Regions from separate parts of the Klebsiella africana genome, predicted to be linked through region 2. Evidence: predicted binding sites of a transcription regulator. Region 2 holds the regulator's gene; each other region holds the start of a gene.

What was found. Region 2 encodes CRP, which controls carbon source genes, mostly activating them, when cyclic AMP is high. Its sites were predicted from a motif close to ATGTGANNNNNNTCACAT; they were not measured.
Region 1: a site for CRP is predicted at 1,302-1,319, ahead of focA (formate transporter FocA). Genes of this name have one in related genera too.
Region 3: a site for CRP is predicted at 1,209-1,226, ahead of LGL98_RS07875 (CidA/LrgA family protein). Genes of this name have one in related genera too.
Region 4: a site for CRP is predicted at 2,327-2,344, ahead of LGL98_RS20860 (glycoside-pentoside-hexuronide (GPH):cation symporter). Genes of this name have one in related genera too.

Annotation. Positions count from the first base shown of each region.
Region 1 covers NZ_CP084874.1:3,420,412-3,423,423, forward strand. The annotation lists gene ycaO (30S ribosomal protein S12 methylthiotransferase accessory factor YcaO) at 1-993, shown strand, start outside; gene focA (formate transporter FocA) at 1,379-2,236, shown strand; gene pflB (formate C-acetyltransferase) at 2,288-3,012, shown strand, end outside.
Region 2 covers NZ_CP084874.1:416,691-419,702, reverse strand. The annotation lists gene LGL98_RS01910 (phosphoribulokinase) at 1-252, shown strand, start outside; gene LGL98_RS01905 (OsmC family protein) at 311-715, opposite strand; gene crp (cAMP-activated global transcriptional regulator CRP) at 1,022-1,654, shown strand; gene LGL98_RS01895 (YccS/YhfK family putative transporter) at 1,706-3,012, shown strand, end outside.
Region 3 covers NZ_CP084874.1:1,629,796-1,632,807, forward strand. The annotation lists gene LGL98_RS07870 (CidB/LrgB family autolysis modulator) at 71-766, opposite strand; gene LGL98_RS07875 (CidA/LrgA family protein) at 756-1,160, opposite strand; gene LGL98_RS07880 (LysR substrate-binding domain-containing protein) at 1,288-2,193, opposite strand; gene mhbT (3-hydroxybenzoate transporter MhbT) at 2,321-3,012, shown strand, end outside.
Region 4 covers NZ_CP084874.1:4,321,532-4,324,543, reverse strand. The annotation lists gene LGL98_RS20865 (glycoside hydrolase family 43 protein) at 1-814, opposite strand, end outside; gene LGL98_RS20860 (glycoside-pentoside-hexuronide (GPH):cation symporter) at 814-2,220, opposite strand; gene aroP (aromatic amino acid transporter AroP) at 2,405-3,012, opposite strand, start outside.

The sequences.
Region 1 (3,012 bases), 2.2 Mb from region 2:
GTTATCTGCGTCGTGCTGTTTAACCCAGCTAACGGCACCTGCTTCGCCTCTTTTGGCGCCCACCCGGACTTCGGCGTGGCGCTGGAGCGTACGGTCACCGAACTGCTGCAGGGCCGCAGCCTGAAAGATCTCGACGTCTTTACGCCGCCGACCTTCGACGACGAAGAAGTCGCTGAACACGCTAACCTCGAAACCCACTTCATCGACTCCAGCGGCCTGATCTCCTGGGATATGTTCAAGCAGGATGCCGACTATCCGTTCGTTGACTGGAGCTTCTCCGGCACCACCGAAGAAGAGTTCGCCACCCTGATGGCCATCTTCAAGGCCGAAGATAAAGAAGTGTATATCGCCGACTACGAGCACCTGGGCGTTTACGCCTGCCGTATCATCGTCCCGGGGATGTCGGATATTTATCCTGCGGAAGATCTTTGGCTGGCGAACAACAGCATGGGCGCTCATCTGCGCGAGACCATTCTGTCCCTGCCGGGCAGCGAGTGGGAAAAAGAAGATTACCTGGCGCTGATCGAGCAGATGGATGATGAGGGTCTGGATGATTTCACCCGCGTTCGCGAACTGCTGGGTCTCGCTACCGGGAAAGACAACGGCTGGTACACCCTGCGCGTTGGCGAGCTGAAAGCGATGCTGGCGCTGGCCGGCGGCGATCTGGAACAGGCGCTGATCTGGACCGAGTGGACCATGGAATTCAACGCATCGGTCTTCAGTGCGGAACGAGCCAACTACTATCGCTGCCTGCAAACCCTGCTGCTGCTGAGCCAGGAAGAGGAGCGTCAGCCGCTGCAATACCTGAACGCGTTCATCCGTATGTACGGTGCCGACGCGGTCGAAGCCGCCAGCGCGGCGCTGAGCGGCGAAGCGCCATTCTATGGCCTTCAGGCTGTCGATAACGATCTGCAGGCCTTCCCGGCCCATCAGTCGCTGTTAAAGGCTTATGAAAAACTGCAGCGGGCTAAAGCGGCTTTCTGGGCAAAATAAGTCCACACAACATCATTGTTGTGGCCAAAAACGGAGCCCTTCGCGGCTCCGTTATTTTTTCCAGGCAAAGCAGCCCCGAAATTTTGTAGTTGCAAAGTTAATTAATGGTAAATATTGACTTTCTTTTATTTACCATTTGTTAATTTTAATTAAAATACTCCATTTTAATTAACTCAGAAATCCGGGCGAAAATGAAAATATTCAACATAACTTATAAATTTTAAAATTTATTTTTCCCTTTTAATTCATATCGTTAGTTCATATAAAAGCAAAAACCACACACTAAAAAGGCATATAGTTCCGGTGTGATATGATCTATATCAATTTCCCTTCTATAATGCTTTGTTAGTATCTCACCGCCAACTTATATAAAGAGAGAGTTAGTGTGAAAGCTGACAACCCTTTTGATCTTTTGCTCCCTGCCGCGATGGCGAAAGTCGCCGAAGAAGCAGGTGTCTATAAAGCAACGAAGCATCCGATGAAAACCTTTTATCTGGCGATCACCGCTGGCGTTTTCATCTCCATCGCTTTCGTATTCTATATCACCGCGACCACCGGCACTGCCGCGATGCCTTATGGGATTGCCAAGCTTATTGGTGGGGTCTGTTTTTCCCTGGGTCTGATTCTGTGTGTTATCTGCGGCGCTGACCTCTTTACCTCTACAGTGTTGATCGTGGTAGCGAAAGCCAGCGGTCGAATTACCTGGGGGCAACTGGCAAAAAACTGGCTCAACGTCTATTTTGGTAACCTGGTAGGCGCGCTGCTGTTTGTGCTGCTGATGTGGTTATCCGGCGAATATATGACCGCCAACGGCGGTTGGGGTCTAAACGTCCTGCAAACCGCTGACCACAAAATGCACCATACTTTTGTGGAAGCTGTGTGCCTCGGTATCCTCGCTAACCTGATGGTTTGTCTCGCCGTATGGATGAGCTATTCCGGTCGTAGTCTGATGGATAAAGCGATGATCATGGTCCTGCCGGTAGCAATGTTCGTTGCCAGCGGCTTTGAGCACAGCATCGCCAACATGTTTATGATCCCGATGGGTATCGTAATCCGCAATTTTGCGAGCCCGGAATTCTGGACCGCGGTCGGTTCAACTCCGGAAAGTTTCTCTCACCTGACCGTCATGAACTTCATCACTGATAACCTGATTCCGGTAACCATCGGGAACATTATCGGCGGGGGTCTGCTGGTCGGGTTGACATACTGGGTCATTTACCTGCGTGGCAACGACCATCACTAAGGGTTGTTTCAGGCAGTAAATAAAAAATCCACTTAAGAAGGTAGGTGTTACATGTCCGAGCTTAATGAAAAGTTAGCCACAGCCTGGGAAGGTTTTGCGAAAGGTGACTGGCAGAATGAAGTCAACGTCCGTGACTTTATTCAGAAAAACTACACCCCATACGAAGGTGACGAATCCTTCCTGGCTGGCGCGACTGAAGCGACCACCAAGCTGTGGGACACCGTAATGGAAGGGGTAAAACAGGAAAACCGCACTCACGCGCCTGTTGATTTCGACACAGCCCTCGCTTCCACTATCACCTCTCACGACGCAGGCTACATCGAGAAAGGTCTGGAAAAAATCGTTGGTCTGCAGACCGAAGCGCCGCTGAAACGTGCGATTATCCCGTTCGGTGGTATCAAAATGGTTGAAGGTTCCTGCAAAGCGTACAATCGCGAGCTGGACCCGATGCTGAAAAAAATCTTCACTGAATACCGTAAAACCCACAACCAGGGTGTTTTCGATGTCTATACCCCTGACATCCTGCGCTGCCGTAAATCCGGCGTGCTGACCGGTCTGCCGGATGCTTACGGCCGTGGTCGTATCATTGGTGACTACCGTCGCGTTGCGCTGTACGGTATCGACTTCCTGATGAAAGACAAATTCGCCCAGTTCAACTCTCTGCAGGCGAAACTGGAAAGCGGCGAAGATCTGGAAGCTACCATCCGTCTGCGCGAAGAAATTGCTGAGCAGCACCGCGCACTGGGTCAGATCAAAGAGATGGCAGCTAAATATGG
Region 2 (3,012 bases):
CGCGTGCCGACGGTGGACACCTCCAACCCGTTTGCCGCCAAAGCGATCCCCTCGCTGGACGAGAGCTTTGTGGTGATCCATTTCCGCAATCTGCAAAATATCGACTTCCCCTGGCTGTTGGCGATGCTGCAGGGGTCGTTTATCTCGCACATGAACACCCTGGTGGTGCCGGGCGGTAAAATGGGGCTGGCGATGGAGCTTATCATGACGCCGCTGGTCGAGCGCCTGATGGAAGGCCGTAAGATAGGCTAAAAGAAAAAACCCCGGCCAGGAGGCCGGGATTGAGATTCGATACAACACCAGGCGAAGACTACGCCTCGATCACTTCATAGGAGTGGGTGATCTTCACCGCTTTTTCCAGCATCAGCGCCACTGAACAGTATTTCTCTGCCGACAGATCCACCGCCCGGGAGACCGCGGCATCTTTCAGCGCTTTACCGGTGACGATAAAGTGCAGATTAATATGCGTAAACAGACGCGGAGCCTCTTCGCGACGCTCGGAGGTCAGCTTCACTTCGCAATTGGTCACGTCGTGACGACCTTTTTGCAGAATGGAGACCACATCGATCGCGCTGCAACCGCCCGCCGCCATCAGCACCATCTCCATCGGGCTGGGAGCCTTATCCCCGGAGTTGCCGTCCATCAGAATCTGGTGTCCCGATGCGGACTCCCCGATAAAGGTTAACCCTTCTACCCATTTCACACGCGCTTGCATAAAATTTAACTCCAGTATCGCAATATTCCTGTCAGATTACGCGCACATAACAATTCTCGCAACGGAAGGCGACCTGCGTCATGCTGAAGCGAGACACCAGGAGACATGCGGCGAAAGCTATGCTAAAACAGTCTGGATGCTACAGTAATACATTGATGTACTGCATGTATGCAGAGGAGTTCACATTACGGGCTGTCGAAAAATCATCAGCCAGCTTCCCAGGTATAGGGAAACAATACGATTGCATGCCCGGACGCCGTGTAGTGTCGGCGCCCGGAGATAGCTTATAACAGAGGATAACCGCGCATGGTGCTTGGCAAACCGCAAACAGACCCTACCCTTGAATGGTTCTTGTCTCATTGCCACATTCATAAGTACCCATCAAAGAGCACGCTGATCCACCAGGGTGAGAAAGCAGAAACGCTGTACTACATCGTTAAAGGCTCCGTGGCTGTACTCATCAAGGATGAAGAAGGTAAAGAGATGATCCTCTCCTACCTCAACCAGGGCGATTTCATCGGTGAATTAGGCCTGTTTGAAGAGGGTCAGGAGCGTAGCGCCTGGGTACGGGCGAAAACCGCATGTGAAGTGGCCGAAATCTCTTATAAGAAATTCCGTCAGCTGATCCAGGTGAACCCGGACATTCTGATGCGTCTCTCTTCGCAAATGGCTCGCCGTCTGCAGGTCACGTCTGAGAAAGTGGGCAACCTTGCCTTCCTCGACGTGACGGGCCGTATCGCCCAGACGCTGCTGAACCTGGCGAAGCAACCGGATGCCATGACCCACCCGGACGGTATGCAAATTAAAATTACCCGCCAGGAAATTGGTCAGATCGTCGGCTGCTCTCGTGAAACGGTTGGCCGTATTTTGAAAATGCTGGAAGATCAGAACCTGATTTCCGCGCACGGTAAAACCATCGTCGTCTACGGCACCCGTTAAGTTGCTAAGCGGCGTATTGCTCCTGCAGTACGCCGTTTTTGTTTTTCCCTCATGTGGCGCAGGCTGATTTACCACCCGGAAGTCAACTATGCACTGCGGCAAACGCTGGTGCTGTGTCTGCCTGTGGCCATCGGTCTTCTGCTCGGGCATCTCCAGCAGGGACTGCTGTTTTCCTTAGTCCCCGCCTGCTGCAATATTGCCGGTCTTGATACCCCGCATAAGCGTTTTTTCAAACGCCTGATTATCGGCGGCTGCCTGTTTGCCGGATGCAGCCTGGTGGTGCAGTTACTTCTCGCCCAGGCGATCCCCCTACCGCTTATCCTCAGCGGCCTGGCGCTGCTGCTCGGCGTCACCGCGGAGATCAGTTCGCTGCACGCGCGTCTGCTGCCCGCATCGCTGATCGCCGCCATCTTTACCCTGAGCCTGGCGGGCAATATGCCCATCTGGGAGCCGCTGCTGATCTACGCCTTCGGCACGCTGTGGTACGGCGTGTTTAACTGGTTCTGGTTCTGGCTGTGGCGCGAACAGCCGCTGCGGGAGTCGTTAAGCCTGCTTTACCGGGAACTGGCCGACTATTGTGAAGCTAAATACAGTCTGTTGACCCAGCATACCGATCCGTCGACCGCCCTGCCGCCGCTGCTCACCCGCCAGCAGAAGGTGGTCGACCTGATTACCCAGTGCTATCAGCAGATGCATATGTTGGCCGCTAACCAACGCAACGACCACAAGCGCCTGCTGCGGGCGTTCCAGATGGGGCTGGATCTGCAGGAGCATATTTCGGTCAGCCTGCATCAGCCGGAAGAGGTGCAAAAGCTGGTAGAACGCAGCCATGCCGAAGCGGTGATCCGCTGGAACGCGCAGACCGTCGCCGCCCGCCTTCGCGTGCTGGCGGATGACATGCTCTATCATCGCTTCCCGCAGCGCTTTCAAATGGATAAACAGATCGAGGCTCTGGAAAAGATCGCCAGGCAACATCCGGATAACCCGGTCGGCCACTTCTGCGCCTGGCACTTCAGCCGCATCGCCCGGGTGCTGCATACCCAGCGTCCGCTGTATGCCCGAGATCTGATGGCCGACAAAGAGCGTCGTTTACCGCTGTTTCCCGCACTAAAGAACTACCTGTCGCTAAAATCGCCCGCGCTGCGCAATGCCGCCCGCATCAGCGTGATGCTGAGCATCGCCAGCCTGATGGGCAACGCCCTGCACTTGCCTAAGCCCTATTGGATCCTGATGACCGTGCTCTTCGTCACCCAGAACGGCTATGGCGCCACGCGGGTGCGAATTGTCCACCGGGCGGCGGGAACGCTCGCCGGCCTGATCATCGCCGGCCTGACGTTGCACTTTCACGTTCCGGAGAG
Region 3 (3,012 bases), 1.2 Mb from region 2:
ATGTGATGGATATCTCATTGTTTATGCAACTTTGATTTGTTGCATTAAAAAATGTGATTTAAATCACAATTTATCCCACCACCGCGAGGATCAGCGGAAACAAGAACGGCGCCATCAACGAGGTGATGATCCCGCACAGTACCAGCGCCAGCGAGCTAAACGCCCCTTCCTGGTAGTCCAGCTCGGCGCAGCGGGCGGTGCCGAGGGCGTGCGAGGCGGTACCCATCGACAGGCCGCGCGACGCTTTGGTATGAATACGCATCAGATTAAGCAGCGTATGGCCGAATACCGCCCCGAGGATACCGACAAAAATTACGCACACGGCGCTGATGGCCGGAATGCCGCCGATACTGCCGCTGACCGCCATGGCAATTGGCGTCGTGACTGACTTAGGCAGAATAGAGGCGGCGATTTGCGGTGTGGCGCCCATCAGCAGGGCGACTGTAGTACCGGTGATCATCGCCACACAGCTGCCGATAAAGCAGATGGTGATGATCGATTTCCAGCGCGCGCGGATCTGGTGCAGTTGCTCATACAGCGGAAACGCGAGGGCGACCACTGCCGGCTGGAGCAGATCGTTGAGAACTTTGCTGCCGGCAAAATAACGCTCATAGGAGATCCCGGTCAGCAGCAGAAACGGAATTATCACTATCATCGCCACCAGCAGCGGATTGAGCAGCGGGAACTTAAAGCGGGCCGCCAGTTTGCGGGCGAGAAAAAAGACGATCAGGGTTAGCGGCAGCGACCACCAGATTTCATGCATCATTTTTCTTTTCCTTTTGCCCAATCACTTTACGTTCGCCATGCACCAGGTGAGAGCTCCAGCTCACCACCACAAACACCACCAGGGTGCTGATGGCGCAGGAGATAACGACAGGCCCCAGCTGGGCGCGCAGCAGATCCCAGTACTGCATCACGCCGACGCCGATCGGCACGAACAGCAGCGCCATATAGCGGATCAGGATATTGCAGCCTGGATTGACCCACTGCGGCGGCATAATTTGCAGCGCCAGTAGCACGAACAGGATCAGCATGCCGATGATGCTGCCGGGGATAGTAATGGGCAGCAGCCCGGCGATAAAAATTCCGGCGTATAAGCAGGCGTAAATCAGGACGAAGGCCCGCAGGTACTGCCAGATAATAGTCAGCGATTTACTCATGGTATTAACCCTTGATGAACTGCATTCATCATACAATTAATCCCTAAAATGTGCTACCGATCACATCATGAATTCTGCGCATCCCGGGCATAGACAACGGGAACCGGCAGCTCATTCGGCGAGCACGCTATGCGGCGAGGTGATACAGAAAGCGGGCGAGAGCCTGGGAAGGCACTTCGCTTTTGCGCCAGAACACCCCAACGCTACCTTTTTGTTCTATACGCGGCAAATTAAGAATCGCCAGCTGATGATGTTCGGCGTAATGCTGTGCCAGCCGCAAGGAAAGAATAGAGATCATATCGCTACTTTGCAGCAAATTGCTGGTGACGTTCATCGAGGCCGACTCGATGGTGTTCTCCGGCAGCATCACGCCATTATCCACCAGCGCATTATCAATACTCTGGCGAATAGGGGTGCCGGTAGGCCAGACAATCCAGCGCCAGGCGGCGAGATCCGCCCAGCTCAGGTGCGCCCGGCTGGCCAGCGGATGGTCGGGACGGGCGACAAAACAGACCGGTTCGGTATACAGCACCCGATAGTTAAGGGGCAGTTCGAGGGCGCGTCCGCCGACCCGGCCCACGACCACATCCACCACCCCGGAGAGCAGGTCATGCAGCAGTGGGGTCATCACTTTCTCTTCGATATTCAGATGCAGGGTCGGCATCTCATTGAGCAGGGCGAGAATCGCCTGCGCCACGCAGTCTGTCGCCACCGGCGAACAGCCGATCATCAGGCTGCCCACCAGTCCGCCTTGTTTAAAACGCTCGATCTCGTATTGCGAGCGCGACATGTCGTTGATTAGCCGCTGGGCGTGCTGGAGCAGCAATTTGCCGCCTTCCGAAGGGCGGAGCCCCTTACTGTGGCGCTCAAAGAGCGGCATGCCGACTTCTTCTTCAAATTGCGTCAGCCACTTAGAGAGTGCGGGCTGGGTAATATTCATCATTTTGGCTACCTGAGTGAGATTGCCTTGCTCACCCAGCGCCACCAGCATTTTCAAATGCTGCAGCTTCAACTTTTGCGTCCAGTTCGCCATCAGCCAATAACCTCCAGGTTATGTCTATGCCCGAAAAGCCATTGTACATTTCATTGCCATGGTTACAAAATCGCAACATAAAAGAAATAAATACAACATCTACCCTGACCTGCACTGAGGCATCATTATGGCTCAACGACGTGAACTACAGACCTTACTTAACGCCGCGCCGGTTGGCGCCCTGCAGTGGCGTGTGATTATCTGCTGTTTCCTGGTGGTGATGCTCGATGGTTTCGATACCGCTGCGATTGGTTTTATTGCCCCCGATATTCGTCTTCACTGGCAGTTAAGCGCCGGCGAACTGGCGCCGCTTTTTGGCGCCGGACTGCTGGGGCTGACCGCCGGGGCGCTGCTCTGCGGCCCGCTTTCCGACCGGTTTGGTCGCAAACGGGTTATCGAATTCTGCGTTGCGCTGTTTGGCTTGTTCAGCCTGCTCTCCGCATTTTCTACGAATCTTGAAATGCTGGTGATCCTGCGTTTCCTCACAGGCCTGGGGCTGGGCGGGGCGATGCCCAATACCATTACCATGACCTCGGAATATCTGCCGGCCCGCCGTCGCGGGGCGTTAGTGACCCTGATGTTCTGCGGCTTCACGCTGGGTTCGGCGCTGGGGGGCGTGGTGAGCGCGCAGCTGGTGGCGCATATTGGCTGGCACGGCATTCTGGCTCTGGGCGGGATCCTGCCGCTGCTGCTGGCCCTCGCGCTGCTGTGGGTGCTACCGGAATCTCCCCGCTGGCAGGTTCGCCGTGGGCTGCCGCAGACCACCATCGCCAGAACGGTCAGTGCCATCACCGGCGAGCGCTATCCCGACACCCAATT
Region 4 (3,012 bases), 1.3 Mb from region 2:
CCAGTACATCTTCCCCTGCCGGCGTTTGGGTAAAACTATTATGGCCCGGGCCATACTGGCGGTTTTCATAGCTGGTACGGAATACCGGCTGCGGGGCTTTATGCCAGTTTGTCGGCTGCAGCGGATCGGCCTGCCGGTCGATCCAGAGTAACCCCATGCAGTAGTTTTCATCGGTGGCGCTGGCGGAATAGCTGATAAATAGCTTATCGCCATGCACCAGTACCGCGGGCCCTTCGTTGACCTTAAATCCCCGGCACTCCCAGTCGAACTCCGGCTTGCTCAGCATGACCGGCTCGCCTTTTAGCGTCCACGGATTAGCCATTTCAGCGAGATACAGGTTTGAGTTGCCTTCGATATGCGGGGATTTTTGCGCCCACAGATACCAGCGTTTCCCCTGATGGGTAAAGGTGGTGGCATCGAGGGCGAAGGTATCGAAAGGCGTGACCACCTGGCCTTTTTCCTGCCAGCGGCCGGTTAGCGGATCGCTGTCGGCGCACTCCAGAACGAACATGCGATGCTGAAACATCCCCAGCGCATCCAGTTCATGGGTATGGGTGGCGGCAAAATAGATATACCACTTACCGTCTATTTCATGCAGCTCCGGCGCCCAAATCAGCTGGCTCATCGGCCCGCTTTGCGGCGCGCGCCAGACCACTACCGGCTCAGCATCACGTAATCCTTCAAGGGTTGCCGCGCGCCGGATCTCCAGCCGATCGTATTCCGGTACTGAAGCAATAAAGTAGTAGTGATTAAGGTGGCGCAGAATAAAGGGATCTGCGCGCTGTTCAATAAAGGGGTTTGGCCAGTTGTTCATTAGGCTTTCCTTACGTGTTCACTGGTTTTCAGTTCCTGGTATTCATTCAGCTCGCTGTAGTTGCTGCGGCGCTTCTCTAAATCGCTTTGAATCTGGCGCATCAGGGTACGGTCAACTTTCAGCAGGCGCACCACGCCAGCGGTGATCAGATAGCCGATGCCGGGGATGACCGAGAACAGCAGCACGATACCGTTCAGCGCGGAGGCGCTTTGCGCTTTCGCGCCGGCGTCGTAGCCGTACCATGACAGCAGGAAACCGACCATTGCCCCGGCGACCGCCAGACCAACCTTGAGGAAGAACAGATTGCCGGAGAAGCTGATGCCGGTGATGCGCTTGCCGGTTTTCCACTCGCCGTAGTCGTCAACATCGGACATCAGCGACCAGTGCAGCGGAGAAGGGATCTGATGCAGGATATTGAGCAGGAAGTAGAGCACCATAATCAACATGGTGGCGTGCGGATTAAAGAAATAGAAGGCGCAGGAGAAGATCGCCAGCACAATGTTGGTCCAGAAGAAGACCTGCAGTTTGCACCAGCGGTCGGTGAGGACTTTCGCCAGCATGCTGCCAATCATCATCCCGACCACACCGAGACTGATAAACAGGGTGGCAAAATGAGTGCTTTGTCCCATCACCCAGGTGACGTAGTACATAGTGGCAGCCATGCGGATAAAGCCAGGGCAGACGTTGCACAGCGTGAGCAGCAGGATGCGCACCCACTGGTCATTTTTCCACACGTCTTTGAGGTCTTTTTTCAGTTCATCATTGGTCTGCACTGCCGGGTGGATACGTTCGCGCACGGTGGCAAAGCAGAACAGGAACATACACATACCGATAAAGGCCAGCACGGTCATCGCCATCTGGTAGCCCTTCGCTTTATCGGCACCGCCGAACCAGTCGGCCATCGGCAGCAGCGTCAATGACAGCAGGAGCGTGGCGATACCCACCATCACGAAACGATAGGACTGGCAGGCCACGCGCTCTTTGGGATCAGCGGTCATCACCGTTCCCAGCGAGCAGTAGGGAATGTTAATCGCGGTATAGGTTACCGACAGCAGAAAGTAGGTGACAAACGCATAGATAACTTTGCTGTTGTAGGTCCACTCAGGGGTGGTGAACATTAGCACGCTAAACAGGGCGTAGGGGAAGGCAATCCACAGCAGCCATGGACGAAAGCGGCCATATTTACTGCGGGTGCGATCGGCAAGGGCGCCCATAATCGGGTCGGTCACCGCGTCGATAACGCGCACTGACAGCAGTAATACGCCCACCAGCGCCGGCGCCAGGCCGAAAATATCGGTATAAAAATAGTTCACAAACAGCATGATGGCGCCAAAGATAATATTGCATCCGGCATCCCCCATCCCGTAACCAATCTTCTCTTTTATAGATAATTTGTTGTCTGCCATGTGCGGTCTCTCCGTTGCAGTATGGAGAGAATTATTGGCTGCTATGGAGGGAAATACGTTGCAGTAACGCGTTGACGATATGGATAAAACAGCTATGGAGAGGAAAGTGTGAAGCAGATAACAATGCTCTGCGCCCGTTATTCACAAGCAGACGCAGAGCAAAGAGAGCTATTGATGAGATGTATTATTGTGCTTTTATGGTGGCGGCGGCTTTTTGTTTAAACAGATAGCCCACGCCCAGCACCGCGATCCAGACCGGGATCAGCCAGACGGAAATTGCCATGCCCGGGGTCATCAGCATAATCACCAGCACCGCCGCCATAAACAGCAGGCACAGCCAGTTGCCCAGCGGATAGAAGAGAGCCGGGAAGCGCGTGACGACGCCCTGCTGCTGCTTGGCGCGACGGAATTTGATATGCGCCAGGCTAATCATCGCCCAGTTGATCACCAGAGCGGAGACCACCAGCGCCATCAACAGTCCAAAAGCGGACTCCGGCGCCATATAGTTGATCAGTACGCACAGCGCGGTGACCAGGGCAGAGACGAGAATGGTATTCACCGGCACGCCACGTTTGTCAACGCTAAGCAGCGCTTTCGGCGCATTCCCCTGCTGGGCAAGGCCGAACAGCATACGGCTGTTGCAGTAGACGCAGCTGTTGTACACCGACAGAGCGGCCGTCAGCACCACTACGTTCAGGGCGTTGGCCACCAGCGTATCACCAAGCTCATGGAAGATGAGGACGAACGGGCTGGTGTCTGCGGTGACGCGGGTCCACGGCAGCAGAGAGAGCA